3 regions of the Vibrio sp. 2033 genome follow, and region 3 is predicted to be linked to each of the others. Evidence: predicted binding sites of a transcription regulator. Region 3 holds the regulator's gene; each other region holds the start of a gene.
What was found. The regulator MetJ, encoded in region 3, represses methionine synthesis genes. The targets are predictions, from matches to a motif close to TTAGACNTNTANANGTCTAA.
Positions count from the first base shown of each region.

Region 1: metK (methionine adenosyltransferase) is a predicted target of MetJ. The motif match lies at 4,088-4,107, and genes of this name have one in related genera.
Region 2: metE (5-methyltetrahydropteroyltriglutamate--homocysteine S-methyltransferase) is a predicted target of MetJ. The motif match lies at 8,138-8,157, and genes of this name have one in related genera.

Region 1 covers NZ_JAWOVC010000019.1:10,131-21,264, forward strand. The annotation lists gene rsmE (16S rRNA (uracil(1498)-N(3))-methyltransferase) at 1-128, opposite strand, end outside; gene endA (deoxyribonuclease I) at 242-937, opposite strand; gene R7P74_RS19925 (SprT family zinc-dependent metalloprotease) at 1,088-1,585, opposite strand; gene R7P74_RS19930 (DUF2189 domain-containing protein) at 1,654-2,451, opposite strand; gene metK (methionine adenosyltransferase) at 2,854-4,008, opposite strand; gene tkt (transketolase) at 4,324-6,318, shown strand; gene R7P74_RS19945 (LysR family transcriptional regulator) at 6,410-7,303, opposite strand; gene R7P74_RS19950 (ligand-gated channel protein) at 7,444-9,402, shown strand; gene epd (erythrose-4-phosphate dehydrogenase) at 9,538-10,575, shown strand; gene R7P74_RS19960 (phosphoglycerate kinase) at 10,727-11,134, shown strand, end outside.
Region 2 covers NZ_JAWOVC010000016.1:116,718-127,851, reverse strand. The annotation lists gene R7P74_RS18795 (T6SS effector BTH_I2691 family protein) at 1-516, opposite strand, end outside; gene R7P74_RS18790 (YgiQ family radical SAM protein) at 779-3,094, opposite strand; gene R7P74_RS18785 (sensor domain-containing phosphodiesterase) at 3,520-5,976, shown strand; gene R7P74_RS18780 (hypothetical protein) at 6,063-6,773, shown strand; gene R7P74_RS18775 (DUF4250 domain-containing protein) at 6,926-7,126, shown strand; gene metR (HTH-type transcriptional regulator MetR) at 7,148-8,059, opposite strand; gene metE (5-methyltetrahydropteroyltriglutamate--homocysteine S-methyltransferase) at 8,341-10,623, shown strand; gene R7P74_RS18760 (GspS/AspS pilotin family protein) at 10,757-11,134, opposite strand, start outside.
Region 3 covers NZ_JAWOVC010000024.1:111-11,244, reverse strand. The annotation lists gene ppc (phosphoenolpyruvate carboxylase) at 1-2,095, shown strand, start outside; gene R7P74_RS21455 (PadR family transcriptional regulator) at 2,521-3,060, shown strand; gene metF (methylenetetrahydrofolate reductase) at 3,131-4,033, opposite strand; gene R7P74_RS21445 (bifunctional aspartate kinase/homoserine dehydrogenase II) at 4,296-6,704, opposite strand; gene R7P74_RS21440 (O-succinylhomoserine (thiol)-lyase) at 6,720-7,880, opposite strand; gene metJ (met regulon transcriptional regulator MetJ) at 8,106-8,426, shown strand; gene R7P74_RS21430 (malic enzyme-like NAD(P)-binding protein) at 8,539-9,816, opposite strand; gene bfr (bacterioferritin) at 10,023-10,499, opposite strand; gene R7P74_RS21420 ((2Fe-2S)-binding protein) at 10,593-10,781, opposite strand; partial or broken gene tuf (elongation factor Tu) at 11,113-11,134, opposite strand, start outside.

The DNA.
Region 1 (11,134 bases), on a different contig from region 3:
AAAAGGAGAACGTCTTGGCCTTCTTTCATGCGCAAAACACGACCGATATGGCCTGCTGCGTCGTCACTTAAAGCAAGTGAGCCAAGTTGATGAATGGTTTCTGGATGATAAATTCGAGGGGTACGCATGAGATTTCCAGCAAGAGAATAAACTTAAACCCTAACATGGATGCTTTGCACCGAAAAAACAAGGGGCAAGAAGCGTTTCAATATCAGTAATTGAAACGCTTCGAGGTCGGAGGTTACAGTGCGCGGCAGGCTTCTTGAACAAATGGGTTGTGATTGCCCTGTACTTTTGCAATGCGCTCGTCACGCTCACATTCCCATTTATCGACAGGATAGGTTTTGTTCCAAGCACTCATTAATTGCGTTTGCTGCTTCGACAGTTTGAAACCGTACTCTTTGCTCATGTATAGATAGGTGCGAGCAATTGAGCCACGCGCACGGTCTGGTGGCATGACTTTACGCTGCTTAAAGTTCACTTGCATCTCACAGCGACCATAACTCACGCCATCCATACCGTTCCATTGGCTGAAGTTGTAGTTCGAACGGTCACCGTTTACTTCACCAATAGCAGGAGTTAGGTTGTGTAAGTCTGCTTCCATCAAACGAAAAGTTTTGTCTTTTTTCTTACAGTTTTTACGTCCGCCATCTTGCCAGCATTGACGCTGGTGGCCAAATTGCCACGCAGGAACAACGTGCTCCCATTCGATTCGTGCAGCCCGTTTTTCTTGTTTACGGACTTGGTAACCGCAAGAGGCTAAATCGGGTAAGCCTTTCTTGCCTTGCCATTGAATGTTACAGCCACAGTAGAAGCTTGTTGGGTGGTCTTGATAAATTTTGACCGCCTCACGTTTGGCTGCAGAGAATGAGCTCGGTGGCGCGGCAATCGCAGTGCTAGAAAGCGCGATAAGCAACAGAGAGAATAAGTATTTCATGATAAAAGTCTTTATAAAGTATGACTTTATTCATGATAACACGCATAAAATAGCTTTAGTGATGAGTAAGTTAACAATAAGTGGCGAAGGGAAGGTTTTGATCAACTCGATCTTTATTTTGGGAACGCAAGTAACACTATGAGGTAAGGGCTACGATAACTGAATGCCGGTGAAGTTAAGTGGTTGGCGGCATTTTTGACAAGAGTACGTCGCCTCTTTGCGCAGTACTTTATTATGACGGCGAATCGATAGAGGGTAGGTCATACAACCACAACGATACTCAAAGGTTTTACCTTGAACGGATTTTACTTCAAAGTTGTGAGTGGTTTTGGCTGGTACGTTAAATACGGCTTCCATGACGCCTTTCCATTCTTTGCCGTGAGGCCTAACTCGCCCGTAAACCTGATAAGTAATCAGGTGTGCTACTTCATGAGGAATGACTTCATCTAAGAATGCTTGGGTGTTTTCGCGAAATAAAACAGGGTTTAGGCGTACTTGATTTAATTGAAGGTAGGCCTTTCCTGCCGCTTTCCCACGGACGTCGAAGGTGATTGTTGGAATCGGGAAAGAACGTTTGAAAGCTTGTTCTGCCATCGCGATACAGCCCGCCATCACTTGCTTGGCTTTATAGCTGAGTTCTATATCCACAATTCACCTCGATAAATCAAATAAAAAAGCCCCCGCATTTGCGAGGGCCAGATCATAGCATCAGTTAATTATGGTGTGTGTTTTTTCTTGATGGTGGCATGGTAAGCGTGCCATGTACCGTAGCCTAGAATTGGCATGGTAAACAACATTCCGATCCCGTAGGTCGCAAAGCCGATAAGAATACCGCCACAGATGATCGCTGCCCAAACAATCATTGCTGGAATGTTGGATTTCACTGCATTAAAGCTGGTAAATACAGCGGTCATCATGTCTACGCGACGCTCCATCATGAGAGGAATAGAAAAGGCTGAAATGCTAAACACCACACAAGCCAAAACAAAGCCAACTAAAGAGCCGATGACAAGGAAGGGTAGGAACTCACTTAAAGGTGCCCCTTGAACAGAAGGGTAGAGTGCATGAAGTAGAGCGGCAATGCGCATCCAAAATATCATACACACTGCGAGTAACACGGCGAACGCCCATTGAGATGTTGAGTTACGACCGATCGCTTTCATTGAATGGAACAAGCTTGCTTTGTGTCCGCGCTCTCTCTCCCAACTGGCATCATACAAGCCCAGCGCGAGAAACGGACCGATTAACATGTAAACAATCAAACTGGGCATGACGACTAAGTGTGTGCCTTGCCACTGTACGAGCAAAACAATGCCTATCGCAGCAGCCATAAAACAGATGCCATAGAAAGCACTAATAAGCGGCATTCGCACGAAGTCATGCAGACCTAATGCGAGCCAATGAAAAGGTGCAGAAAGATTGACCGTATTGCACGGTATGGTTCTGGCGTATTCGTTGTCTGGCACTTCCTTTCGTTTGTTGTGGAAGTCCGATGGATTAACAGTTCGAGGCATAACTCCTCCTTGATTTATTCCCACATTATCCGCTTATACCAACTGACAGCGGTTTTTGTTCAGTCAAACTTGAAGCGACTTTTTCAAGTTTACATCTGAGCATTGGCTTAGTTTGGTATCGGCCATAAAGATGCCTGACTCATGTCTTTACTTAAGTGTTGCTTCCACAGTCGCCAGCATCCGACGTCTCTATTTAAATTGGAGTTAACAATATTTTAACTATTGGCGGAGATGGGATAATTTACAAATAATTGCTTAAAATTTATTCGGTATAAAAATGAGGGAGAAACAGGACTGCTTTGTGGGGCAGGGCGGTATGAGCCGAAATGGCTGGATAAAAGTTGCTGAAAATAAAAAGCCCCCGCCATAGGCGAGGGCTTGATTGATTCTTGCTTGGCTTGATTATTTGATGCCAGCGAAATCGCGTAGAAGTGCAGCTTTGTCTGTCGCTTCCCACGGGAATTCTTCACGACCGAAGTGACCGTAAGCCGCTGTCTTCTTGTAGATAGGTTGAAGAAGGTTAAGCATTTCTTGTAGACCGTATGGACGTAGGTCGAAGAATTGACGAACCGCTTCAATGATGATGTCGTGAGATACTTTCTCAGTACCGAACGTTTCCACCATGATAGACGTTGGATCAGCAACACCGATTGCGTAAGAAAGTTGGATCTCACAACGGTCAGCCATGCCTGCGGCTACGATGTTTTTCGCTACGTAGCGTGCTGCGTATGCTGCACTACGGTCAACTTTTGATGGATCTTTACCAGAAAACGCACCGCCACCGTGACGAGCTGCGCCGCCGTAGGTATCTACGATGATCTTACGACCAGTTAGACCACAGTCACCCATAGGACCACCGATTACGAAGCGACCGGTTGGATTAATGAAGAAGTTTGTTTCTTTGTTGATCCACTCAGAAGGTAGCACTGGCTTAATGATCTCTTCCATTACCGCTTCACGCAGGTCTGAAGTTGAGATTGAGTCACAGTGTTGAGTTGAAAGAACAACCGCGTCGATACCAACGATGTTACCTTGATCGTATTGGAATGTTACCTGAGATTTTGCATCAGGACGCAACCAAGGTAGTGTGCCGTTTTTACGAACTTCTGCTTGCTTTTGAACAAGACGGTGAGAGTAAGTAATTGGCGCTGGCATTAGTACTTCAGTTTCGTTACAAGCGTAACCAAACATGATGCCTTGGTCGCCTGCACCTTGTTCTTTAGGGTCAGCTTTATCAACACCTTGGTTGATATCTGGCGACTGTTTACCGATTGTGTTTAGTACCGCACAAGAATCTGCGTCAAAGCCCATATCTGAATGTACGTAGCCGATTTCACGAACGGTTTCACGAGTTAACTCTTCGATGTCTACCCATGCTGAAGTCGTGATTTCACCACCCACCATTACCATACCGGTTTTAACGTAAGTCTCACATGCAACACGAGCCTTTGGATCTTGCTCTAGAATCGCGTCAAGAACCGCATCAGAAATCTGGTCTGCAATTTTATCTGGATGACCTTCTGATACTGACTCAGAAGTAAACAGGTGCTTAGCCATGTTAGCTCCACTATATCTGGTTTAAAACTGGGGAATGATAAACTCTCCAGCGCAAATTAATACTAATTTTTGTAGGTGTATCTACATCTAGACGTCTATTCTAAATTTGATTGCTCGAATTACAAGCTCTTTTTTGGTTTTTGTTATAACCAAACGTTTGCCTGATTTATTGATAATTTTAAGAACTTCGAACGATTTGGCGCGAAAGGTGCAATATTTGTGAGGTTTTGGACTGGAAAACGTTTGCACACCCAACAGGGCTTTGAGAGAATTATGACCTACTTTTCGTTTCGCTTAATGTACTCAGGAGCAGACATGTCGTCTCGTAAACATCTTGCCAATGCAATTCGTGCTCTAAGCATGGATGGTGTTCAACAAGCTAACTCAGGCCACCCAGGCGCACCAATGGGTATGGCTGATATCGCTGAAGTTCTTTGGCGCTCTCACCTAAACCATAACCCTTCAAACCCAGAGTGGGCCGACCGCGATCGCTTTGTGCTGTCAAACGGTCATGGGTCAATGCTTATTTACTCTCTACTGCACTTAAGCGGTTACGAGCTATCTATTGACGATCTGAAAAACTTCCGTCAATTGCACTCAAAAACCCCAGGTCACCCAGAGTACGGCTACGCGCCTGGTATCGAGACAACAACGGGTCCTCTAGGTCAAGGCATCACTAACGCTGTTGGTATGGCGATCGCAGAGAAAGCACTAGCGGCACAGTTCAACAAAGAAGGTCACGATATCGTTGACCACTTTACGTATGTGTTCATGGGTGACGGCTGTCTAATGGAAGGTATCTCGCATGAAGCATGCTCTCTTGCTGGGACGTTAGGTCTAGGCAAACTGATCGCGTTTTGGGATGACAACGGCATTTCTATCGACGGTCACGTTGAAGGCTGGTTCTCTGACGATACACCTAAGCGTTTTGAAGCGTACGGCTGGCATGTAATCCCAGCAGTCGATGGTCACGACTCAGACGCGATCAACGCAGCAATTGAAGCAGCAAAAGCGGACCCACGTCCTACGCTTATCTGTACCAAAACAATTATCGGTTTCGGTTCTCCTAACAAGTCTGGTTCGCACGACTGTCACGGTGCACCACTAGGTCACGATGAAATCCAAGCGGCTCGCGAATACCTAGGTTGGGAGTACGGCCCATTTGAGATCCCGGCAGATGTTTACGCTGAGTGGGATGCAAAAGAAGCGGGCGCCGCGAAAGAAGCAGCTTGGAATGAAAAATTCGAAGCATACGCTGCAGCTTACCCTGCTGAAGCGGCAGAGCTTAAACGTCGTCTAAACGGCGAACTTCCTGCACAGTGGGAAGAAAAAGCGAACCAAATCATTGCTGATCTCCAAGCAAACCCAGCGAACATTGCATCACGTAAAGCATCGCAAAATGCACTAGAAGCGTTTGGTCAAATGCTTCCTGAGTTTATGGGTGGTTCTGCTGACCTAGCGCCTTCTAACCTGACCATGTGGTCTGGTTCTAAGTCTCTAGAAACGGAGGACTTCTCTGGCAACTACATCCACTATGGTGTACGTGAATTCGGTATGACTGCTATCATCAACGGTATCGCATTGCACGGTGGTTTCGTTCCTTACGGCGCAACATTCCTAATGTTCATGGAATACGCTCGTAACGCAATGCGTATGGCTGCGCTGATGAAAATTCAGAACATCCAAGTTTACACGCATGATTCGATCGGTCTTGGCGAAGATGGCCCAACTCACCAACCTGTTGAGCAAATGGCGTCTCTACGTGTAACTCCAAACATGAGCACATGGCGCCCATGTGACCAAGTTGAGTCTGCAGTTGCATGGAAACTAGCGATTGAACGTAAAGATGCACCAACTGCACTTATCTTCTCTCGTCAAAACCTAGCGCAACAAGAGCGTACTGCTGAACAAGTCGCAGACATCGCGAAAGGTGCTTACATCCTGAAAGATAGCGAAGGTAAGCCTGAGCTAATCCTTATCGCAACAGGTTCTGAGGTTGAGCTTGCAGTGAAAGCCGCTGAGCAACTAACTTCAGAAGGCAAGAAAGTACGCGTTGTTTCAATGCCATCAACAGATGCATTCGACAAACAAGACGCCGCTTACCGTGAAGCTGTACTGCCATCAGACGTAACGGCACGTATCGCTATTGAAGCGGGCATTGCTGATTTCTGGTACAAGTACGTTGGCTTCGACGGTCGCATCATCGGTATGACAACATTCGGTGAATCTGCACCTGCTGGTCAGCTATTCGAGATGTTTGGCTTCACGACTGAAAACGTAGTGAACACAGCAAAAGAATTGCTAGCGTAATTGCAGGACCGTCTAAACAGTCGAACGTAAACGACAACTGTTAGATGCTAAAGTTAGAAAGGCCATCATTATGATGGCCTTTTTATTTTTGTCAGGTTTTCCAACCTTGTGGAATGCTTTGGTGAATGCAGTCTAAAAGTACGGATAAGCGCAGTGGTGGTCGTCCTGCTGGTGTATAGCAGTTAATGGAAATAGGCTCAGAAAGCCAACCTTCTAAGCAAGGTGCGATTCGCCCTGGGTGATGTTTCTCATAGCCGCATGCTGTCCAAGTCGGCAGCAGTCCAATACCATGACCATTCGCGATACTGTCTATTTGCATTGCTATGTTGTCGCTGTATAAGCGACTAACAAAGGGTTCTAAAAAGAACTCACCGTGTTGAGGGTGTGCTAGCATCAATCCATTTTCTTGCACTGAACCAAAATCGATCCATGGATGTGCTTCAAGTTCTTTGGGGTGCGGTATAGGCCCATGTTGTTTTAGATAATTTGGAGAGGCAAAAGGCGTATAGCGAAATACCCCCAGCACTTCTTTTCGCCAGTCTAGCTCTTTACGTTCGCCGAGCCAGATGAACAAATCTGGGTCATGATGCGCCTCAGAAAAGTCACTGGTAAGTTGAACTCTAACATCGGGATTATCAGCAAGAAAACGATTGAGTACGCCGCCGAGCCAGCTTCTAACTAAGGCAGTGTGACAAACAATATGCAGTGGCCCTGAAACTTGGTTCGTTAAACCTTGAAGTGCATCATAACTCTCTTCACTTAACTCAAGAATCTGGCGGCTGTAGTGGGCAAAGATTTCTCCAGCTCTTGTCAGAACTAATCGATTACCTTGTCTGGCGGTTAGAGCCTGACCGAAGTCTTCTTCTAATTGTGCCAAGCGACGACTTAGCGTTGATTTTGGCTGATTAAGGGCTTTAGCAGCGGCTGTCAAACTTTTATGCTGATTGAGCGCATCAAAGGCTCTAATTGATGCTAAGTCGTGCATATTTATTTTACTCCTTACTGCGTTATGTACGAGTTCCATAAATGGAAAGAACCGTTCCATAACTCTCACTATGCATCTCATTCTATTTGTGAATAATTCACTTTCGAAAATAATAATCATTATCAATTATGGAGATGTAGATGTCTACTCTTAGACTGCCAGTTATTACCGCAACTGGTATTTTAGCCTTCGTCAGTGTCCCTCATGTTTTTGCCAATGATGCAGTTTCTAAAATGGAAACAGTGGTTGTAACTGCATCAAGCTACGAGCAATCTCAAGCGGACGCGCCTGCAAGTATTAGTGTGATTTCACGTGAGGAGTTGGACTCCCGTTATTACCGCGATGTGACTGATGCACTAAAAAGTGTGCCAGGTGTTGTCGTGACAGGTGGTGGTGATACCACCGACATTAGTATCCGTGGTATGGGTTCTAAATACACTTTGATACTGGTCGATGGTAAACGTCAAAGCACGCGTGAAACTCGTCCAAATAGTGACGGTCCTGGTATCGAACAAGGTTGGTTACCTCCTCTTCAAGCGATTGAGCGAATCGAAGTTATTCGCGGTCCAATGTCGACGCTTTACGGTTCTGATGCGATTGGTGGCGTGATTAACGTCATCACACGAAAAGATGCGTTAGAGTGGACGGGTAATGTTCAACTGGGCACGGTACTACAAGAGAATAGCCGCTCAGGTGGAGAGCAGAGCGCGAACTTTTTCGTTAATGGTCCGTTGGCTGAAAATTTATCTCTCCAAGTATATGGTCAGTACACAACCAGAGAAGAAGATGACATCGAATACGGTTATGAAGATAAAGATATGCAGAGTATCTCTTCAAAACTGACTTACCAGATTAATGATCGCCACTCGGTGCAATTAGAGGGCGGCACGTCGGCACAAAGTCGTCGTGGCAATGTGGGCCTTTCAGTGCCGACCACAGGGTGTCGTGGTGGGTGTGAAGATTCACTGAATGAATATCGTCGTAATTACGTAACGGTAAGCCACAACGGTGATTGGGATTCGGTGGGAATTTCAGATACTTACTTACAGCGAGAAGAGAGCGAGAACAAATCTCGTGAGATGACGATCACCAACACCACGTTCAAATCGAGCTTGGTGACTGGTATTGGAAACCATACGTTGACGACGGGTGTGGACGCTACTCATGCAGAGCTTGAGGATTTCACCTCCAACAAAGCGTCATCGAAGACTGAAACATCGAATACGCAGTGGGCTGTTTTCATTGAAGATGAATGGAGAATTGCTGATCCGTTTAGCGTTACGCTTGGCGGCCGTCTAGATCATGACGAAAACTATGGCGCGCACTTTAGTCCGCGTGTCTATGGTGTATGGCGAGTTGACCCGTCTTGGACTGTGAAAGGTGGCGTGGCAACAGGTTTCCGTTCTCCGCAATTACGTGAAATTACTCCTGGTTGGGCGCAAGTCAGTGGCGGCGGTAATATCTACGGTAACCCAGACCTTGACCCTGAAACGTCGCTAAACAAAGAAATCAGTGTCTTGTATCAAGGTGACTCTGCTTTAGATGTCTCTTTGACTGCGTTCCATAATGAGTTCAAAGACAAGATCACACGTGTTGTTTGTCCAGATACCATCTGTACAGATGGACCAAACCAATGGGGTGCAGATCCAACGTACCGCATTAACGTGGACGAAGCGGTCACACAAGGTATTGAAGCGACCTTAGCATCGCCATTAACGGAAACCATTTACCTCAGCTCGAGCTACACATTTACCGACTCAGAGCAAAAAACAGGTGAATACAAAGGCATGCCGCTGCAGCAGTTACCAAAGCATCTGTTTAATGTGGATGTGACTTGGCAAACGACAACAGATCTAGAGAGCTGGGCGAAAGTCACGTACCGAGGTAAAGAAATGGATCCGGTTACTGGCCCATCAAGAAACAGTATTGTAGAACCAGCTTATACCTTTGTGGACGCCGGTGTGACATACCAGTTAACCGACAATACTCGTATTAAAGGCGCTATCTATAACTTGCTGGACGAGGAAATCAGTTACGAAGAATACGGATATATTGAAGATGGTCGTCGCTACTGGTTAGGTTTAGACGTCGCATTTTAATTATCTATCGTTGTAATAAGGTCGAGCATAGTCTCGACCTTTTTTAATCCTGCTTTACTTTGATTCAACAGGTGCGTTTGTCAGCCTGATCAGGTAGTATCTGTGACACGAAATTTTTGGTAGGGCGAAGGATAAATGCTAAAGGTTGCGATCAATGGATTTGGACGTATAGGTCGTAATGTTCTGCGAGCGGTGTATGAAAGCGGAAAACACCAGCAGATCAAGGTTGTGGCGGTAAACGAACTAGCACAGCCAGAGGCGATGGCACACCTACTGCAATATGACACCAGTCATGGTCGCTTTGGTAAAAAAATTTCCCATGACCAAGAACATTTGCATGTTCATCATGACAGCGGTGAATATGATTCCATTCGCATTCTCCATCTCTCCGAAATCGAATTACTTCCTTGGCGTGATTTAGAAGTTGATATCGTCTTGGATTGCACTGGCGTATTTGGTTCGCAAGCGGATGGGCAAGCGCATATAGAAGCAGGCGCGAAGAAAGTACTGTTTTCGCACCCGGGCGCAAACGACCTAGATAATACGATTATCTATGGCGTGAACCACGAAACTCTGAAAGACGAGCACCGTGTTGTCTCCAATGGCTCTTGCACCACCAACTGTATCGTTCCCATCATTAAAGTATTAGACGAAGCCTTCGGCATAGAGTCTGGCACCATTACCACAATTCATTCGTCCATGAACGATCAACAAGTAATTGATGCGTATCATAACGACTTACGCCGTACCCGTGCTGCAAGCCAATCTATTATTCCGGTGGACACTAAGTTGCATAAGGGGATTGAAAGGATCTTCCCGAAATTTTCCAACAAATTCGAAGCAATTTCTGTTCGTGTTCCAACGGTTAACGTCACTGCAATGGATTTAAGTGTCACAATTAGTACAAATGTGAAAGTTAATGACGTAAATCAAACCATTGTTAACGCATCTCAGTGTACATTACGTAACATTGTTGACTATACTGAATCGCCACTCGTTTCCATCGACTTTAACCACGACCCCCATAGTGCGATTGTGGATGGAAGCCAGACTAGAGTGAGTAACGGGCAACTCGTAAAAATGCTCGTTTGGTGCGACAACGAATGGGGCTTTGCTAACCGGATGCTGGATACTGCCTTAGCAATGCAAGCTTCTTCGCAAGTGGAACAGTAATGACGAAGAAGTGATGGAGAATTTTTATTTCTAGCCTTGAAATAAATCCATAATATCTCCATATCTATAACCAGTTTGAAGAATTAACAGGCTTGGCAGGGTTGCCGAGTTTTCAAAAACTTTAATTATTAAATATTTGAGAGGACACATCATGTCTGTAATCAAGATGACTGACCTGGATCTTGCAGGTAAACGTGTATTTATCCGTGCTGACCTAAACGTGCCAGTAAAAGACGGTAAAGTAACTTCGGATGCACGTATCATCGCATCTCTTCCAACTATTAAGCACTGCCTAGAAGCAGGCGCTAAAGTAATGGTTACGTCTCACCTAGGTCGCCCAACTGAAGGTGAATACGCTGAAGAGTTCTCTCTACAACCAGTTGTTAACTACCTAAACGACGCACTAGATTGCGAAGTGAAGCTAGCAAAAGACTACCTAGATGGCCTAGAGCTAAATGCGGGTGAACTTGTTGTTCTTGAAAACGTTCGCTTCAACAAAGGCGAAAAGAAAAACGACGAAGAGCTATCTAAGAAATACGCAGCACTATGTGACGTATTC
Region 2 (11,134 bases), on a different contig from region 3:
TGATTTTGGGCTTTCTGATTCTCCCAACTTATAGAGCGTGAATTGCGTTCCTTTGATTTCGTATTCGTCTAAGCTTTTGTTGATTGCATCATAGACATACAGCCAACCGTCGCGCAGTTGACGCAGGGTGTAACCAACGGTATTGAGTTTGGCTGGGCCTTGGCCTTTCCATTCTTCAGGCAAACCAAAAGGTTGTGTCTCTTCTGTTTCTAGCTGATCGATGGCATAGCGGACTGGGATAAAGTGCGCAGGTGATGCTTCCGTTGCTTCTTTCTCAGTTTTTAAATTGAGAGGCTCTGGTTCAGACGGCGGTGGCGGATCGATTTTTTTTGTTTCTCCCTCCCAAAACATACTGCGCTCTGGGGGTGAGCCAGCAAGATCATCGGATTCCGTGGTTGGAACGATATTCAGCGATTTCAGTGTACCATCGCTTTCAAATGCCTGAACGGCCTCCTCATAGGTATAGCTGTTGTCATACCAGAACATAGAAGTTTTTGGGGGAAGTGGATTATTCATCGTTAGCCCATGTTTAAGAGTTTTATTCTGTTACGCAAATATCGCACCAAAATAAAGCAATTAAAAATCAATGAGTTAGATTTTTATGGTTTTGCTTCAATCAAATAATTGTTTGTTTTTCCAATAAGTTGGTTGGTGTTTACCATTTTTTGTATTGATTGAATCAAAGTTTGAGTTATTAGTGATGCCTCAATGAGCCGACAAAACAAAAGGGCTCCAGAGTTAACTCTGGAGCCCTTTCTAGTATTTAAGCTCTAAATAATTAGCGACGCTTTGGTTTACGTTGACCACCTGGTTTGCCTTGTCCTTGCGGCTTGCTACCTGCCGGGCGGTTTGCACCGTTGCCGCTAGGACGTTGGCCGTTGCTTGCAGGGCGTTGACCACCTGTAGCTTTGCCAGAACCGTTACGGTTACCAGATGGTTTACCATCTTTTGAACCGCCTTCAGAGCGTTTGTTCAAATGACCACCGAAGCCTGGTTGGTTTTTGGTATGTTTGGTTGCAAAGCGGTTTGCCCCGTGACGACCAGATTTACGACGTTGCGCAGGTGTTTGTGCTTCAATGTCTTCTGCAGGAACGAGACAGCCTTGTTTGTCACCAATCAAATGTTTTTTACCCATACTGACTAGGGCTTCGCGGATCATTGGCCAGTTTGCTGGATCGTGGTAACGCAACAGCGCTTTATGTAGGCGACGTTGACGTTCACCTTTTGCTACAGGTACATCTTCACGTTTTTTGTACTTCACGCGTTTCAGAGGGTTTGTCTCTGAGTAGTACATCGACGTTGCGTTACACATTGGCGAAGGGTAGAAGTTTTGTACTTGGTCACATTCGAAGTTGTTCTTTTTCAGCCACAGAGCAAGGTTCAGCATGTCTTCGTCTTCTGTGCCTGGGTGCGCAGAGATAAAATAAGGGATTAAGTACTGCTTCTTGCCTGCTTCTGCACTGTATTTCTCGAACATCTCTTTAAAGCGATCGTACGTACCCATGCCTGGCTTCATCATCAGATCAAGAGGACCTTTCTCTGTATGTTCCGGTGCAATCTTCAAGTAACCGCCTACGTGGTGAGTCACGAGCTCTTTCACGTATTCTGGTGATTCAATCGCAAGGTCGTAACGTACGCCAGATGCAACCATCACTTTCTTCACGCCTTCAACTTTACGCGCTTCACGGTATAAATCGATCGTGTGTTTGTGGTCTGTGTTTAGCTTGTTACAGATGCCCGGGAATACACAAGAAGGACGACGACAGTTCGCTTCCGCTTTTGGATCTTTACAGCCCAGGCGGTACATGTTTGCAGTCGGGCCACCAAGATCGGAAATTGTGCCGGTAAAGCCTGGAACTTTGTCGCGAATTTCTTCAATCTCGTTGATGATAGACTCTTTCGAACGGTTTTGAATGATTCGACCTTCATGCTCGGTAATCGAACAGAAAGAACAGCCACCAAAGCAACCACGCATGATGTTTACAGACGTCTTGATCATGTCGTACGCAGGAATTTTTGCTTTGCCGTACATAGGGTGAGGGACACGCGCGTAAGGCAGGCCAAACACAAAGTCCATCTCTTCGGTCGTCAATGGAATTGGAGCTTGGTTTACCCAAAGTTCACGATCACCATGGCTTTGAAGTAACGCTCGACCAGAGTACGGGTTCGTTTCTAAATGCAATACACGGCTTGCATGTGCATAAAGAATGCGATCGTTTCTTAGCTTTTCAAACGAAGGTAAACGGACCGCAGTCGTCGCAGCATCGTGGCGTGATGGGCGAATCGTGATTGGTTGTGCAACTGGCTCGTCTTTTTTAGTTTCACACTGAGTTTCTACTTCGTATGGGTTCTTTGGTACGAACGCTTCTTTACGAGGTTTTTCAATGCGAGAAGAATCAATAACCGTGTAGCCTTCTGGCGCCGCTGGCAAGTTCACAGCAGTACCACGAATATTGGTCATGGTGCTGATGTCTTCGCCGTTTGCGATGCGATGTGCTACTTCGACAAGTGCGCGTTCTGCGTTACCAAAAAGTAGGATGTCTGCTTTTGCATCAAACAGTACTGAACGACGAACTTTATCTGACCAGTAATCGTAGTGTGCCACACGGCGTAGGCTGGCTTCGATACCACCTAAAACAATAGGTACTTCTTTGTAAGCCTCACGACAACGCTGAGAGTAAACCAAAGTCGCGCGGTCTGGGCGTTTACCACCTTCGTTATTCGGTGTGTACGCGTCATCGTGACGAAGTTTTTTATCCGCGGTGTAACGGTTGATCATGGAGTCCATGTTACCCGCAGTGATCCCGAAGAACAGATTTGGCTTACCAAGTTGCATGAACGCATCTTTATTTTGCCATTCTGGTTGAGCAATGATACCGACACGGAAACCTTGTGCTTCTAGCAGGCGGCCAATGATAGCCATACCAAAGCTTGGGTGATCCACATAAGCGTCACCGGTTACAATGATAATGTCACAGCTATCCCATCCTAGGGCATCCATTTCTTTGCGACTGGTCGGCAAGAAAGGTGCCGTACCAAAACACTCTGCCCAGTATTTTTTGTACTCATGAATAGGAGTGATGTTATTGGTCATATTTTGCTCTCTGTTCCAGGGAGCGCGAATTATAGCGATTTGATTATCAGGTATCTATAACAAACTCATCTATTCCAGCTTAGTTCATCGAGTTTTATTTGGTTTGTAAAAATATCAATGCTCTATCGGCGATTTTCTGTCTAATTTCACCTTGAAAGCCTCATGGTTATAGAGCGGTTCATGAAAAATGTCGCAATCTTAATACAAAGTATAAGCAATGGTGTGCTTATATGGGGTAAAGCCTATAATCAAATTAGTGCATATTAAATGCAAAAGGCTGAGCTGCTCTGGAAATAGTTCTAAGTCGATAGGCTTATCGTTGACACAATCCATCTATAAAGAGGATCGGCAGGTCCCAACTGGAATGTCGCGAATTGACTGTGAATTTTGAGCCTTGGGCTAATTACAAAAAAAGGGGCTAGGGTATGAGTGAATCTACGACAACAGTGCATCCAAAAATGCATACGACTTCCAGTCTAACTCCTGTTATAGAGTGGTCTTACGATATTGATACTCGCGAGTTCGAATGTGATCAGCAAGGAATGGCAAAGGCATTTGGGATAAGTACGCCAGTAACCAGCCTAAATAACTTGTTTGATCATATGCTGATGGGGCAACAAGAAACTCTAAAACAACGAATTCTAGAAGTGGAACTCTTTGGCGGACGGGGGCGGTTTTCTTGTTGCATGATGCTAAAAAACGTTAACTTAGTGCACGTTACTATTAGTTTTGAAAGGCTCAATAAGCGCATTATCCAAGGCACTATCATTCCACAATTAACAATCACTGGTTGCGAGGAGTTAGCGAAAATCCTCGAAACGATTTTTGATTTGCCAAATGTAGGCGTTTTAGTTGCCGATGAAGATACGCGCATCTTAGGTTGTAACCGTGCCTTTGAGTTACAAATGGGCTATCAAAACCGAGATCTGGTTGGGCTTAAAACTCATATATTCAGTACCTCTCACCATAGCCAAGCGTTTTATGAGCAGCTGTGGCAGCAAATTAATGATGAAGGATGTTGGTGTGGTAACTTGCTGAGCAAAACAGCAAATGGTAGCAACCAAGCTCATCATCTTTGTATTTACCGACTTACGTTTCACTCTGGACGAATTCTTTATCTCGGATTTTCTACGGATATTTCTGCTTCGTTGTTGTGGATGAAAAATCGTTGTGAACAACAGCATGATTGGGCTGCCTTTTTACCAACGAGGAAAGAATTTGAACTCCAATTAGCTAACTTAGCGAATGAAAGCAGAAATAAAGAACTCAACATTGTTATGACACTCAGACCCAAGTTTTCGGAGAGATACTTGCTTGAACAGCAATTAGGTTTTGCAGATTTTATTATGCGAAGTCGCTACACCAGTATTGCGGGGCAGTTATCTCGGGATGTGTTTGTCGTATGCTTGCAGACCCCTCATTGTCAATGGTTGAGCCCGGTTCGTTTGATCCAAATTGCCATGAAAGGGTTCTTTAATGAGCTTAGAAATGAAATGGGCACAAAAATGCATGCCACTATCGTTAAAGGCCAAACTGGTGTGTCAATCCTTGGCTATGATACGAACCGACCAAGACAAGCGCTAGCACATGCAGCGCAAGCGATGTTGTCCTCTATTTCCGGTGAAGGCAGCTATTTCAACTTTTACGACAGTGAACTTCACTCTGAATTAGTGAAGCGCCAACATCTCGAGGCGTTTTTGGAGGCGCAAATAGAGAGTGGGCTAGTGGACGTTTACTTTCAACCGATTATCGACGTTCAAACCGGAAGAGTGGTTAAGTTCGAGGCTCTCGCACGCTTTTATGATGAAAATGATGCGTATTGTACGCAAAAGATGATCGCTATTATTGAAGATCTAGAACTCATAGCGGCACTTGATGACGTGGTCTGCCAAGCTGCGTTGAAGCACTTTCCGCGCTTACAAGAAATTTATGGCGAGGACGTGGGCGTGACCATCAATCGCTCCCTCAACACGAAATTGGATTCTCTTCAGATCCTTCAGCGGTCGCATGATTTGATTAAAGCCAGTGGTGTAGACCCTAAGCGAGTAACTATCGAGCTAACAGAAACCGCGTATTTTGAACAAGATGAGGAGCATACTCGAGCTCTAGAGGAAGTGCGGAAAGAGGGCGTTGAGATCGCGATTGATGACTTCGGTACTGGGTATTCTTCTTTTTCTTATCTAGAAAAAGGGCAGTTTGATTTACTGAAAATAGACCGAAAATTCATCAAGAACATTCATAAAGGGAGCACCAGCTATAACATTGTGAAAATGGTCACCGAGCTTGCACAGCAAATGAATGTAAAAGTGGTTGCTGAAGGCGTGGAATCTAAGCAAGAACTTCAAGTATTGGCAGAAATCGGTGTCGATTACATGCAGGGCTTTCTATTTTCTGCTGCCGTGCCTGTCGATTTGATGGATAAAGCGGACAGTTATGAGCATCTGTTCTCTGACATCGCGATTGAGTCTAAGCAAAGTGATGTGTTGCAATCTTTGAGCCATGAACAAGTCAGGTCTATGGACCCTGGAGAACCGCTCTCCTTGGCAGTTGAGTACATGAATTTGAATCCAAGCTTGCCTTTAGTTGTTCTCAATGAAAATCGTTGTGTTGGGTTAATTACGAAAGAGACGGTGAATTTACACCTAACGCCCTCGATGGGCACAGAGCGAGAAACTGAACGAGAAAGCAGAATTTGGAAACGTCCTGTTAATCAGATAATGAGCACCGAATTTGTGTTGGTTGATGAGGATTTACCTGTCTCTGTTATTCGAGAGTTGGTGAAAACCGGCATTCGTTTCCCTTGGGTATTGTGTAATACCAAAGAAGAGTACCGTGGAGTTTTAACGCAGGAAGACGCGTTGAAGTATCTTGCTTCTCTGTGAATAAAATTGTCTTACCGTTTTAGCTCATTTGGGGGCCGACTTTCGGTGGTTTGGCGATAGTTGATTTGATATTATCGCCCCCCAAAATGACTTTTGAGCGTGCATTCAACATGATTCAACAATTGCTGGTTACTTTCCCTCCGATGCTATTTGGCGCACAAGCGCTACTGACTTTGCTTCTAATCAAGGGCGATATTTGTCCTGGTCAGCGAGGACGTCTTCATAAAATGTTGCCAGCAGTAGCTGTATTGTGGCTCGCTGTTGCGTCACTTCGCATTGAAGCATTTATGATCGTGTTTGCTATTTTCTACTTCTATTCTCAGGTTCAAACCAAGAAAACGCGTGAAAAAGGGCCACTATGGGCGATGCATTTAGCGAATGGTTTGGCCTTTGCGTATGTGAGTATTCAAGTATTTGAGCAATCAAGCTGGCCAGCATCGATAGCGATGGCGCTAATGATATTTTTCCTTGGGGCGTCATTTTCTCAATTGCTGCTTACGATAGCTCGCAGCAGATTACAGGCATTTCACCGTATTTTACCAGTTACGGGCATTGTGTCTGGAATGCTATTAGTCATCGCAACGTTGTTTGCTTCTTACCAGTTAAATGAAGCTGCACTGAACGCTGCAACACAGCCAATCTTGCTGTCTTTAGCTATGCTAATTTCTTCAATTATTGTGTGGTGTTGGCATATTTTTACGCATAAGAAACCAGAAAAGGTGCAACTGAGCGTTGCCTTGTTTCTAGCACTCGCGTCGATGACGAGCCTGCAAGATTTATTCTCTCTCGCGGCTTAACCTCTATTCTAAAGACAAAGCTAGACGGCTTATATCCAAGTGCTTTCTTGGTGCTTGGGTATAAGGTGATCACGTTTTAGATCGCACTCACTTTAAATTCGCGTGATTACTACTACGCTTGTTTATATACCTTGTCGAAGAGGAGAGTCGCGATGGATTTAAGCAATGTAGGTAATCTGGACAGCACTATTTTGCTAGGTATCGTCAACGAAAAGCTACGTTTAGAGTGCGACAGTTTTGACGAGTTAGTATCAGTGTATGAGATGGATGTAGAGTCTGTAGTCGGCAAGCTTGATATGCTCGGTTATCAGTACGATCCATTGACTAACCAATTTAAAGCATATCAACGCTAAGCCTTTCATAACCCAAATATTTTAAGCCACCTTGATTCCGTCAAGGTGGCTTTTACATTGTAGCCTCGCGGTTGCGAAAAAAGCTTGTAAGTAACGCTTCTCTCTCTCTGAGTGACGCGTTGCTGCAAACAAGCGACGCCATAAGCCTTGGCCGAAAGGTTTACTGGTAATAAGACCTTGGCGAGAAAATTCAGAAATCGCCCAATTGGGTAGTGCCGCCACCCCTAATCCAGCAGAGACCATCTGAACTAACATGAGAGTATTGTCGGCTTGCTTCCATTTCGCAGGTTCTATTCCTGCTGGCTGAAGAAAGTGTTTTACGACGTCTAGCCTCTGTTTTTGAACAGGATAAGAGAGCATGGTTTGATCTGCGAGATCTTGCGGATCAATAATTTCTTTTTCCGCCAATGGGTGGTTGGTTGCGGTAATTAAACGCATTTCAAAGTCGAATAGAGGCTCGTAGTGGACTTCAGATCGAGGTTGGATATCGGAAGTAATAACAAGATCGAGTTCGCCTGCCAATAAAGCTGGGAGTGGTTCAAAGCCAAAACCAGAGGAAAAGTCCAATGTTACGCTAGGCCAAGCAAGTTGGTACTCCCTAAGTGCAGGCATTAGCCATTGGAAGCAAGAGTGACATTCAATGGCCATATGTAATCGGCCATTGACGTCTTCTTTCAAGCTCGCTAAATCATTTTCTGCTCTTGCGAGTTTCGGAAGGATATCTTCTGCAAGACGCAATAGGATTTCTCCCTCTGAAGTGAACTTCACCGGACGAGTCTTTCTCAGGAACAGTTGCCCTCCAATTCGCGCCTCCAAATCTTTGATCTGATGAGACAGTGCCGACTGAGTGAGATGTAAAGCGGTCGCTGTCGCCGTTAGAGAGCCAGTGTCTCGAAGCGAAGTGAGTGTCCGCAAATGTTTTAGCTCTATCATGAATTCCTTTCATCCTTTGTTGCTCGCTATGAACAGAATAGCAATCGTGTAAATAACTTAACGACAAAAAATGGATATGTAAACGTCTAGACGTCTATTTGTTGTTTTTATCTGCGAATCATGTCGCTTCATGATGAATTTTTTTAATAAACAAGTTGAATAAATGGACGTTGTTCTAATATCAGATGAGAGCGATAGTTTAGCCATCCAGACATCTCATTCTTTACCGAAAGATGCTCTGATCCAAACAAATTGAACAAAATTGAGAAAGGAATAGGGACATGGCGACAACGACTCACATACTAGGTTATCCACGCATTGGTGAAAAAAGAGAATTAAAATTCGCTCAGGAGAAATACTGGCGAGGAGAAATTGATCAAGCTGAGCTTAAAAAGGTTGGGGCAGATCTACGCGCCAAAAACTGGCAAACACAAACGGATGCTGGTCTGAGTTTTGCCACAGCTGGCGACTTCGCTTGGTACGATCATGTACTGACGACCACGTTGCTATTGGGTCATGTGCCAAAGCGTCACGCTGGTGGTTTCCCTAACCTGGATACGTTGTTTAAAGTGGGTCGCGGTCAATCTCAGGCGGGTTGCAGCTGTGCGGGCGCTGCGGCATCGGATATGACCAAATGGTTCAACACAAACTACCATTACATCGTCCCTGAATTCAGTAAGGACGATACGTTTGAAGTGAGCTGGCCCCAACTGTTTGAAGAAGTCAATGAAGCGCTTCAAGCTGGCCACCAAGTGAAGCCTGTTTTGCTTGGCCCAGTCAGTTACCTTTACTTGGGCAAAGAGGTCGAAGAAGGGTTTGACCGCTTAACCCTGCTACCACGCTTACTTACTGCTTACCAAGCTATTTTGGCAAAGCTAGCAAGTCAAGGTGTTGAGTGGGTTCAGATTGATGAGCCAATTTTGTCACTGGAGCTAGAAAGCAAATGGGCTGATTCGTTTAAGCTGGCCTACCAAGTGATTCGAAGCGATGTAAAAGTGCTGCTAACGACGTACTTTGACTCCGTAAGCGATACGCTAGACAAAATTGTAGAGTTACCGGTGGATGGTTTGCATATCGATTTATCTACCGTCCCTAAGCAGCTTGACGATGTAGTTACCAAGTTACCGGAGGATTGGGTGCTTTCTGCTGGTGTTGTGAATGGTCGTAATGTGTGGCGTTCAGATTTAAGTACCCAACTCGAGCGTCTACAGCCAGTCAAAGAGAAACTGGGCGACAAACTTTGGGTTGCCAGTTCATGTTCTCTGCTACATAGCCCTGTTGATTTAGCACTGGAAACAGAACTGAGCGAAGAAGTAAAAAGTTGGTTTGCCTTTGCAAAACAAAAAGTGGCAGAAGTCGCCTTGCTTGGCCGAGCGCTCGATGGTGATCAAAATGCGATTCGCGCTTGTGATACCTATAGCCAGCCAATCAAAGCGCGCAAGACAGCAACACATGTGAATAAACCTCAAGTACAAGCGCGTTTAAACAACATTACCGCGTCACTTGCCGAGCGCAGCGCACCTTATGCAGAGCGTGCTGCGCATCAAGCTGAAGTATTGGGCTTGCCTTTGTTGCCAACAACGACAATCGGCTCTTTTCCTCAAACGGGTGAAATCCGGGTGCAGCGCAGCGCTTATCGTACAGGTCAATTATCTGAGTCTGAATATATCCAAGCACTTAAAGGACATATTGCTGACGCAGTGAAACGTCAAGAGGCGCTCGACCTAGATGTGCTTGTTCACGGTGAAGCAGAGCGTAACGACATGGTGGAATACTTCGCTGAGAACTTGGCGGGTTTTCAAACGACCAAATTTGGTTGGGTACAGAGTTATGGCTCTCGCTGTGTGAAACCTGCCATTGTAGTTGCTGACATTGAACGTGAAAAACCGATCACGGTTGAATGGTCGACGTACGCCCAGTCGCTAACCCGCAAACAGATGAAAGGCATGTTGACTGGACCAGTAACGATTTTATGTTGGACGTTCCCACGTGAAGACATCACACGTCAAGAAATTGCGCAGCAACTTGCTTTGGCACTGCGTGATGAGGTGTCTGACCTGCAAGATGCAGGCATCAATATCATTCAAATTGATGAGCCAGCCATTCGAGAAGGTTTACCACTAAAAAAACGCGATCACAAAGCGTACTTAGAATGGGCCGTAAATGCGTTTAAGGTCTCTGCGGCAAGTGCAAAACCAGAAACTCAGATTCACACTCATATGTGTTACAGCGAGTTCAATGAAATCATTGATTCGGTTGCGGCACTCGATGCGGACGTCATTACCATTGAAACATCTCGCTCGAATATGGAGTTGCTGAAAGCATTTGAAGAGTTCAATTACCCGAACGAAATTGGCCCTGGTGTTTATGACATTCACTCACCAAACATTCCTACGGAAGAATGGATTGAAGGTTTAATCAAGAAAGCGGCAGAAAAAATTCCGGCTCAACGTTTGTGGGTAAACCCAGATTGTGGTCTGAAAACACGAAACTGGAAGGAGACAGAAGCCGCATTGGCAAATCTGGTTTCAGCGGCGAAGAAGCTCCGTGCTGAGCTGGCGTAACACATCGTTACAGCAAATAAAAACGGAGACTGTGGTCTCCGTTTTTCTATTCTTAATTGTTAACTTTCGTTTTCAGATTATCCAATAATAGCGAATCATCGTCTCATGCCGAAAGCAACAAAAATTACTGTAGCTACTTCACCTGAGTACAAGTTTGTGCGGAAACCAACTCATCAGCCATCAACTGACCGCGAGAATTACGTACCTTAATACGATACATCAAGCCCATATCAATTTGCTTGCGAACTTCTGGGTTGCTGCAGTAGGTATAGATACTGGTATTCAGTACTTGATTTAACGGCTTTGCACCGAGTGCGCCATCGTTATAAATCATCATCATCTCTACAACATTTTTGTTGGATGAGACACGCATTATTTGCAGTGGACCGTACTCTAAAGGGAGGCCCGCAGACAAAACTCCTGCTCGGTTTGATGCCATAAGCTCAAGTTGGCGCTGATTATCATCGGTTGATGAACAGCCAGCCAGAGCACCAAATACCAAGAAAAGACA
Region 3 (11,134 bases):
ACTGATTGCCCAAGGCTGGCATTCAGACGTGATTCGACAACAACGCCCTACTCCGTTGGATGAAGCAAAGTGGGGCTTTGCGGTCGTTGAAAACTCTCTATGGGAAGCAGTACCGGACTTCCTACGTGAGATGAATGACCGTCTAAAATCTTACCTTGGAGAAGGTTTACCCATTGATGCTCGCCCAGTGCACTTCTCCTCTTGGATGGGCGGTGACCGTGACGGTAACCCGTTTGTTACTCACAACGTTACGCGTGAAGTCTTACTATTGTCTCGTTGGAAAGCCGCCGATCTTTATCTCAATGACATCAACGAGTTGATCAGCGAGCTGTCTATGACAGTTTCAAACGATCAAGTCCGTGAACTTGCTGGCGAAGATCAGCACGAACCATACCGTGCGATCCTGAAGCAATTACGCACTCTGCTCAATGAAACCAAAGATATTCTCGATGCTAAGATCCACGGTCAAAAGCTGGCTGTTAAAGCACCACTGCAAAAAGTCGAGCAACTTTGGGAACCGCTGTATGCCTGCTACCAGTCACTAAACGAATGTGGCATGGGTGTAATAGCCAACGGCTCACTACTGGATACACTACGCCGCGTAAAAGCATTTGGTATCCATCTTGTACGTCTTGATATCCGCCAAGAGAGCACGCGTCACTCAGACGTCTTGTCTGAACTAACTCGCTACTTAGGTATTGGTGATTACGAACAATGGAGTGAGCAAGATAAGATTGCTTTTCTAACTAACGAGCTTGCATCTAAACGTCCGCTTCTCCCTCGTGATTGGGAACCGTCTGAACCCGTCAAAGAGGTTTTGGATACCTGCAAGATTGTTGCAGCACAACCGCGTGAAGCGTTTGGCGCTTACGTTATTTCAATGGCACGTACCGCCTCTGACGTACTAGCCGTTCATCTACTGCTACAAGAAGCGGGTTGCCCTTACCGCATGGATGTGTGTCCTCTGTTCGAAACGCTAGACGATTTGAACAACGCAGAATCGGTCATCAAGCAGCTTATGGGGATTGACCTTTACCGTGGTTTTATCCAAAACCACCAGATGGTCATGATTGGTTACTCTGACTCAGCGAAAGATGCAGGTGTTATGTCTGCTGGCTGGGCTCAGTATCATGCGATGGAATCGTTAGTTAAAGTGGCTGAGGAAGAAGGCGTTGAGCTAACTCTATTCCATGGTCGTGGGGGCACAGTCGGTCGCGGTGGTGCACCTGCGCATGCTGCGCTTTTGTCGCAACCACCAAAAAGCTTGAAAGGCGGTTTACGTGTAACAGAACAAGGCGAGATGATCCGCTTTAAACTGGGGCTCCCAGATGTCGCAGTAAACAGCTTTAACCTATACGCAAGTGCGATTCTGGAGGCCAACTTGTTACCGCCACCAGAGCCAAAACAAGAATGGCGCGACTTGATGGAAGTGCTATCAGAAGTAAGCTGTGAGTCTTACCGAAATGTGGTTCGTGGCGAGCCAGATTTCGTGCCTTACTTCCGCCAAGCAACACCAGAACTCGAACTCGGCAAGTTGCCACTTGGTTCTCGTCCTGCAAAACGCAACCCTAAGGGCGGAGTAGAAAGCTTACGTGCAATCCCGTGGATCTTCTCATGGAGTCAAAACCGTTTGGTACTTCCTGCATGGCTAGGCGCAGGTGAAGCGATTCAATACTCGATCGATAAAGGCCACCAAGCATTGCTCGAAGAGATGTGCCGCGAATGGCCATTTTTCTCAACTCGTCTCGGCATGCTGGAAATGGTGTACTCGAAGTGTAATATTGATATCTCTCGCTACTACGATGAGCGATTGGTGGATGAGTCGCTCCGTCCACTCGGTGAAAAACTTCGTGCTCAGCTTCAAGAAGACATCAAAGCGGTACTGAATGTAGAGAACAATGAAAACTTGATGCAGCATGACCCTTGGGGACTCGAGTCGATTCGCTTACGCAATATCTACGTTGAGCCATTGAATATGCTACAAGCAGAGCTGCTATACCGCACGCGTCAAACCGAAGAAGCCTCTGCAAACTTGGAAGAAGCGTTGATGGTGACGATTGCTGGTATTGCTGCTGGTATGCGCAACACAGGCTAATCGTTTCATTTTTAATAAAAAGCTGGGCATATGCTCAGCTTTTTATTATCACAGGATAATCGCACCAAAACAAAAGCAGTCAAATAAACCATAATAGACCCAAAAAATACCAAAACAAAAGAATAAAAAACCACAAGTTAACACTATTGATTATTATGTTAGTTTTTTAGGGTAATTTTGTCCTACTATTCCACTTCATGCTTATTATTTATATACTACTTGCCTGCTGAGAGCTCATAAATCCAATCATACCTGCTCCAGCCTTGATGGGACTCCCCATCTCTCTAGGTGATAAACGGCTTTAAGGTGACAGGACCAACATTGTTGGTGCTACTTATACATTAAAAAACTCAAGTGCCAGTAAGAGCGCAGCTGAAAGTATAAGTAGCTTGTTTACAAGTTTATTGACCATTTGGATTGAAGACATGTCATTACCACACGTAATCTTAACTGTTCTTAGCACTCGCGACGCAACCGGTTACGATATCACTAAAGAATTCTCTGCTAGCATCGGTTACTTCTGGAAAGCAAGCCACCAACAGGTGTACCGTGAACTCAACAAAATGGCTGAGAAAGAACTGGTTACTTGCGTATTAGAACCCCAAGAAGGCAAACCAGACCGCAAGGTTTACTCCATTACAGACGCTGGTCGCAGCGCTTTAGGAGAGTGGTTTGATCAACCAACTGCACACCCAACAGTTCGTGATGAGTTTTCAGCGAAATTGATGGCATGTGCCGTTCAACCTGCAGCTCCATTCCGTGACCAACTCGCCGAGCTAGTTGAAGAGTCTCGCAAACTGGTTTCTCACTACAAAGAAATTGAAGCGGCTTACTACGCAACGCCGTCAACTTTAGATAAACAAGCTCGCCTAGAACGTCTAACGCTTCGCCGTAACCTTCTGTTACGTGAAACTTGGATCACTTGGGCAGAAGAAGTTCTAACTGAACTTGAAGTGATTGGTTAAACTCCTTTTGCTTTGATAAAACGAAAAAGGCTTGCCACTTGGCAAGCCTTTTATCTTTTTGAAACCAGATTTACGCACCGACTACTGCGCGAGGACGAACACCCAACGTATGGCATAACGCGTAAGTCATCTCTGCACGGTTTAGTGTGTAGAAGTGAAAGTCCTTAACCCCTTCACGACTCAGTACACGCACCATATCAATAGCTTGGCTAGCTCCTACAAGCTGGCGAGTCACCGGATCATCATCCAAGCCATCGAATTGTTTACTCATCCATCCTGGTACTTTCACATTGTTCTGTGCCGCAAAGCGAGACGCTTGCTTAAAGTTCGATACAGGCAAAATTCCTGGCACAATTTCTACGTCAATTCCTGCTGCGACACAACGGTCACGGAATCGCAGGTAAGACTCAACGTCAAAAAAGAACTGAGTAATAGCACGGTTTGCACCTGCATCTACCTTACGTTTTAGGTTCAATAAGTCAGACTGAGCGCTTTTAGCTTCAGGGTGAACCTCAGGGAATGCAGCAACGGAGATATCGAAATCGTGGCGTGATTTCAGCAGCTCAACCAAATCCGAGGCATACATATCAGGCGCACCGCCACCAGGAGGAATATCACCACGCAGAGCGACGATATTTTCAATACCATTGTTCCAATAATCATCGGCAATATTAATCAACTCTTCACGAGTCGCATCAATACAAGTGAGATGGGGAGCGGCAACCAATCCGGTTGTTGCTTTAATTTCTTTAATGATGGAGTGTGTTCTGTCACGCTCGCCGGAGTTCGCACCGTAAGTCACAGAAACAAATTTAGGTTGAAGCGTTTTAAGACGGTGCACTGAATTCCAAAGTGTTTCTTCCATCTTAGCGCTGCTTGGCGGAAAAAACTCAAACGATACATTGATGTTATCTGATAACTCAGCAATATTCTGGTTCAAGGCGTCGATATGGCCTGCGTGCGTATATCCCATCTTACTCTCCCTGCGGCACTCCGCCACGAAAACAAATCCTTAAAATCGACGTTTAGACGTCTATATGTCTACAGAATGTATTGAATACGATTTAATGTCAACCTTGTAATTATGAATTTTTCTCAAGTTAATAATGAAGATAGTTCAAGTTTCTACTTGAGCATCATCTCACCATTTTGCACGGGTTATGACTTCAGTATGGCACTGATAGGGGAATAAAAAACCCTGGATTAATTCCAGGGTTTTTAGGTCAATCGCAACTTTAAAATAAACCAGCCAATCGGTTGAGGTCGGATTGAATAGCGCCGGCTGTCACTTCTCTGCCTGCGCCTGGTCCTCGAATGACCAGAGGGTTATCTTTGTACCACTTGCTCTCTATGGCAAAAATGTTATCGCATGGCAATAAGTTGGCGAGCGCGTGCTCACGAGATAACGCTTCGACTCCCACCGTTGCTTTACCATTTTTTTCTAAACGCGCCACATAGCGAAGCACTTGATCGTTTCTCTGTGCTTTTGTCAGACGCTCTTGAAGTATTTCACTCAACAACGCTCCATTATCGAAGAAATCATCTAAGCTCAGTTCTCTTAATTCTTCTGGCACCAAAGACTCAACTTTAACGCTGTCTGGTTCTATATCTAGGCCCGACTCTCGAGCCAAGATGACTAACTTGCGCATTACATCGGAGCCATCTAAATCAGAACGAGGATCAGGTTCGGTTAAACCTTGCTGCCAAGCAAGATCGACTAAATCATTAAATGGCACAGAACCATCAAACTGTTGGAACAGCCATGATAGCGTCCCCGAGAAAATACCCGATAGAGCGACGATTTCATCCCCACTTTCACGAAGATCTCGCACGGTATGGTTTATCGGTAACCCAGCACCAACCGTTGCGTTGTATAGCCAATGACGACCAATTTTAGCGAATGCATCTTGAACCTGATGGTAGTACTGGCTATCTGCGGAACCGGCAACTTTGTTAGCGGAAATCAAATGAATGCCTTGCTGTGCGATTTCTACGTAGCGCTGAGCCAACTCTTTACTCGCGGTAACATCAAGCACGACGGCTTCATCGTAGCTTTTAAGCGCTCCCAAACGTGCCAGCCAATCCCCATTGTTTGCTATGCTTTCATCATCAAATCGTTCAGCAACACTCGCCGCCTCAATACCTTGCTCATCGAACCAATAGGTTTGGCTATCCACAACCGCGACAAGATCAAAGCTCATACCATGACGTTTTTCGAGCTCACTTTTTTGCGTCGCAAATAAATTTAACCAACTAGAACCAATATTACCCTTGCCACATAAAGCCACTGCCACGCGTTTTTGCGCTTGGAACAACTGGCTATGAATCGTTTGAACCAACGCCTCAGTATCAGTACGGCGCAAAACAGCGACTAGGCTCAGCCCTGAGTCTGTTTCAGAGATAAATTCTACCGGAGAGTGCTTTAGCTTCTGATAAAAGCCAAAGCAATGATTGGCGTTTTTCGTAACGCCTGCACCTACCGCAGCTAAGAGCGAGTAACCTTCTTTTAGCTTAATTTCAGCCTCTACCGCAAGCTCTTGCAAGTGTTTCAATGCACCACCGGCGATTTCTGCGGTGTAAGCCAAGCGTAGCGTGTGCTGATCGGATTGAGCTTCAAATGCCAGTGGCTCTAATTGCGCGCGCTGCAACGCTTGTAATACATCACTCTGTGTTTTTTCGAAGTCGTGCCCATGCATGAAAGACAACTGCACCAATAAAACATCATCCAGTGAAGTAATAATTTTAGCGCCACGACCAGATGCCAATACACGCTCAATACGAGTAGAACCCGACTCTGGCAGATAGCTACACTTGAGATTAAGGTCCATGGTACTTTGCGCCACAGGCTGAAGCGTACGACTGTGTAGCACTGGGGCAGCTAAGCGAGCAAGTTCACTGGCTTCATCCAATCGAAGTAACGGTAATAAACAAGCGTCAGACACCAAACGTGGATCGGCACTATAAACACCAGCAACATCACTCCAAATCGTGACAGTATTGACTTCAGCAAGCGCGCCTATGACCGTTGCAGAATAGTCAGAGCCGTTACGACCAAGTAGAATGGTTTCTCCTGCCTCGTTCTGAGCCATAAAGCCAGTAATTACCACACGTTTATGGTTATGCTGCGCGAGGATCTCTTTAATTAAAGGGTATGAACGAGCGCGATCAACCTCTGGTTGAGTTCCCGCTTCTGCACGTAAAAACGCTCGTGCATCTTGTGCAACCGCAGGGATAGAACGTTGAGATAATAACGCGGCCAATAGGCGAGCAGACCATACTTCTCCGTGTCCCAGTACCGCAGCTTTTTGCGCATTAGTGAGTGGTGCAGTCAGCTCCGAGAGAGTACTGAACTCATCATGTAATAAAGCTAACAGCTCTTCTTTTGCTTCACTCTCCAACAAGCTTTCTATTAGCTCAGTTTGGAACTGTCTCAAGCTTTGAAGCGCTTCATGCGCAATTCGGCCATCTTTATTTAACCCTTCCAAAAACTCAATCAAGCGATTAGTGGTTTTTCCTGCAGCAGAGACGACCACAAGATCATTTTCTGTCGAATACTCCTTGAGAATACCCACAACGCGTAAGTAGCATTCTGGGTTTGCTAAGCTACTGCCACCAAACTTATGCAGCTGACGTTGTACAGTCATTGTTATCGTCTCCTATTACTGGGTAGCTTTAGCGAACGCTTGTTCTAAATCTGTGATGAGGTCTTGTGCATCTTCCAAACCGACAGACAAACGCAATAGTTGATGAGAGACCCCAGCCTCCGCCAGCGCCTCCTCACCCATTGCACGGTGCGTCATGGATGCTGGGTGGCAAATCAAACTTTCTACACCACCTAATGACTCTGCTAATGAAAACAGTTGGAGCTCTTTCACAAACACCTTTAACTGTTCAAACGAACCAGAAAACTCAAAACTCAACATAGAGCCAAAGCCCGTTTGCTGCTTTTTAGCGATGTCATGACCTGGATGTTCCGGCAGGCTTGGATGATAGATAGTTTTAACTAACGCTTGTTTCTGTAGGTAAGCCAGTACCTGCTGTGAGCTCTCTTCATGTACTCTCATACGAGCACCAAGCGTACGAATACCTCGCAGTGTCATGTAACTATCGAATGGTGTGCCCGTTGCACCAATACAATTGCCCCACCATGCAAGCTCTTCTGCATGCGCTTCTGTGTTGGTGATGATTACCCCACCAATTACGTCCGAATGACCGTTGATGTATTTTGTTGTGGAGTGGATAACAAAATCCGCACCTAGCTCTAAAGGTTTTTGGTACACGGGTGTCAAAAAGGTATTGTCCACCGCAACTAACGCGCCGACTTGTTTCGCTTTTTCACAAGTAGCTGCAATATCCACTACGCGAACCAGAGGATTTGACGGAGTTTCTAGCAAAATGAGTTTTGGTTTTTGTGCCAATGCAGCATCTAAAGCCTGTTCGTCTGATTGATCGACAAACTGAACCTTAAAATCGCCTTTGTTAGCTCGGGTATTAAAAAGACGATAGGTACCACCATAACAATCGTGAGGAGCAATAATGAGATCATCTGGGCCGAGAAAAGCGGAAACCCATAAATTTAATGCCGACGTACCGCAGTTAGTAACAACCGCTCCTTTTCCAGACTCGAGTTCAGATAGCGCACTTTCCAACAGTCCGCGATTTGGATTACCAGATCGTGTGTAATCATACTTGGGCACTTCACCAAAAGCAGGAAAACCATAGTTAGTGGAAAGATAAATAGGTGGAACGACAGCATGATATTGGCTGTCTGATTCAATACCAGTGCGTACTGCAATGGTCGCAGGTTTGCGAGTGCTCATGGGTGTATCCTTTCACGGGTAATGACTTCTAAATAGGAATGCGCTATATCTAATGAGTAACATAAAGTGATCAACACGCTTCCTTTGCTGTTATGTTCACTTTACTCGTCAAAAAATGAGACGTCAACACTTCTAGACGTCTATATGTCTTTGCTTATGGCGGTAAATGCAGCTAAAATCAGCACCTAAATTATTTTTAACCGATTACATAAATGAAGGTGTGCAATGGCTGACTGGAATGGCGAATACATTAGCCCATATGCAGAGCACGGCAAAAAAAGCGAACAAGTAAAAAAAATTACCGTCTCTATCCCGCTAAAAGTTTTAAAGGTGCTAACTGATGAGCGTACTCGCCGTCAGATCAATAACTTACGCCATGCAACCAATAGCGAATTGCTATGCGAGGCATTTTTGCACGCGTACACAGGTCAGCCACTTCCGACAGATGAAGACCTTCGTAAAGACCGTCCTGATGATATTCCAACAGAAGTAAAAGCGCTGATGACGGAAATGGGCATCGAATTTGAGTCATTCGACGAAGAATAAAAAAGCCTGATAAGAGGTTTCAGGTAATAACTCTTGCCTCGAGCCAAATGAATGACATAAAAAATGGGACGCAATAGCGTCCCATTTTTGTGTATCACATCTGAAAGATATATTACTCTGCCATGTAGTTTTCAGGCATCTCGATACGAGCTACACCTGAATTAACCGCCGCCTGAGCAACCGCTTTTGCAACACGTGGTAGCAAACGTGAATCCATTGGTTTTGGAATAATATAGTCCGCACCAAACTCTAGCTTATCAACACCTGCAGCCTTCAATACGGCTTCAGGTACAGGCTCTTTTGCTAGCTCACGAATCGCCTCAACGGCTGCAAGTTTCATTTCATCATTGATTTCACTTGCACGCACATCAAGAGCACCGCGGAAAATGAATGGGAAACACAATACGTTGTTAACTTGGTTAGGATAATCACTACGGCCAGTACCCATGATCAAGTCATCACGAACTGCGTGAGCAAGTTCCGGCTTGATTTCAGGATCCGGGTTAGAACATGCGAATACGATTGGCTTATCTGCCATCAACTTCAACGCTTCCGCTGGCAATAGGTTTGGACCAGATACACCTAGGAACAGATCTGCACCTTCAATCACGTCTTCTAGTGTGCGCTTATCTGTATTGTTCGCAAATAGCTGCTTATATTCATTAAGATCATCACGACGAGTGTGAATCACACCTTTGCGATCTAGCATGTAGATTTTTTCGCGCATTGCGCCGCATTTGATCAGAAGCTCCATACACGCTACAGCGGCAGCGCCAGCGCCAAGACAAACAATTGTTGAATCTTCAAGTTTCTTACCTTGAAGTTCGATTGCATTCAGCATACCCGCTGCCGTTACAATAGCAGTACCATGTTGATCATCGTGGAATACTGGTACATCACAACGCTCAATCAAACGTTTTTCAATCTCAAAACAGTCTGGTGCTTTAATATCTTCAAGGTTAATACCGCCAAAAGTGTCTGCAATGCTCGCAACAGTATCAACAAATTCATCGATCGTGCGGTGCTTAACTTCAATATCAATAGAGTCAAGACCTGCAAAACGCTTAAACAGTAACGCTTTACCTTCCATCACTGGCTTAGATGCAAGTGGACCTAGGTTACCTAGACCTAGAATAGCGGTACCGTTAGAAATAACAGCAACCATGTTCCCTTTTGCAGTGTACTTGTACACGTTATCCGGGTTTTGTGCGATTTCACGCACTGGCTCTGCAACACCAGGGCTATATGCAAGGGCAAGATCACCTGCCGTTTCCGCAGGCTTTGTCAGTTCGACAGCAATCTTTCCTGGAGTTGGATAAGCATGGTAATCCAATGCTTTTTGGCGATGTTCTTCTTCTGGAGTGGCTGCTTGGTGGTTGTCTTCAGACATGGACGTTTCTCTTTTTTATTTTTAGGTAAGGGGGCATAAATTCTATCGGATAGAAATCAAACTTCATAGGCAAGATTGCGAGCAATATCCTTAAAAAGCCGATAATAAAAGAGATTAGACCAGATAACGGGGTTAAGCACCTGATTTTCGAGTCAGGTGCTCTTTCTTATTACTATTATTGGAGTATGCAAACTCAGAAAGTATCGTTACTCTTCGTCCACGTATTGCGCTTGGAGATAATTCTCAATACCAGACATTTCAATCAAGCCAAGTTGCGTCTCTAGCCAATCAACATGTTCTTCTTCATCTTCAAGAATATCTTGGAAGAGATCTCGAGACACATAATCTCGAATGTCTTCAGCGTAGGCAATCGCATCTTTTAAATCTGGAATAGCCGCCATTTCAAGCTTTAAGTCACACTCGAGCATTTCCTTGGTATCTTCACCAATCATCAACTTACCTAAATCTTGTAGGTTCGGTAAGCCTTCAAGGAACAAAATACGCTCAATTAGATGATCGGCATGTTTCATCTCATCGATAGATTCGTGATATTCCTTGTCTGCTAGGTGCTTTAAGCCCCAGTCTTTATACATTCGGGCATGAAGAAAATACTGATTAATAGCGACGAGCTCGTTACCGAGCACTTTATTGAGATGTTGAATGATGATTGGATCGCCTTTCATGACAAAACCCTCCTCTTTGGCTTCATTTAAATGTAGAAGCAAATGAGAAGGTGTCAAAATGTAAGGCAAATAATTACTGCATACTTACAGCAATTAGCTGGCTTGTTTAAATTCCGTGTAACTAGTTTCCGCTAAAATTTCCTTGGCCTGTCTGATGCACTTACCACATTGGCTGCCCAATGCCGTGCACTTTTTGATTCCTTTAATATCTGTTACGCCTTCATCTATCGCCAACTTCCTGATTTTTTTGTCGGAGACACCATGGCAAAGACAAACGTACATACTCAAAAAACCTATAAAACTAATCTGTGACAAACAATATAAACAAGAATAGTTCTTGTTACCAGTCGCATTATGGTGTCCGCTCAGAATATTTGGTTATAACGATTTTACCGCAGCAGGAAAAGATCAAAGGGTTAAGAGGGGTGAGTAAAAGCGTTAAGAAATAAATTCGGTAAAACTCTGTTTTTAAATCGAAAAAGTGACGTCTTTTATTTCAACACTTATAACTAAATGTAATCTAGAAATGAAAAAGGGAAGCCTAAGCTTCCCTTTTCGATGCGCTTTCTTCAAAAAGAAGAACAGTGCAAGATTTCGTTTAATTCGTTATGAATTAGTCGAAGATCTTAGCTACA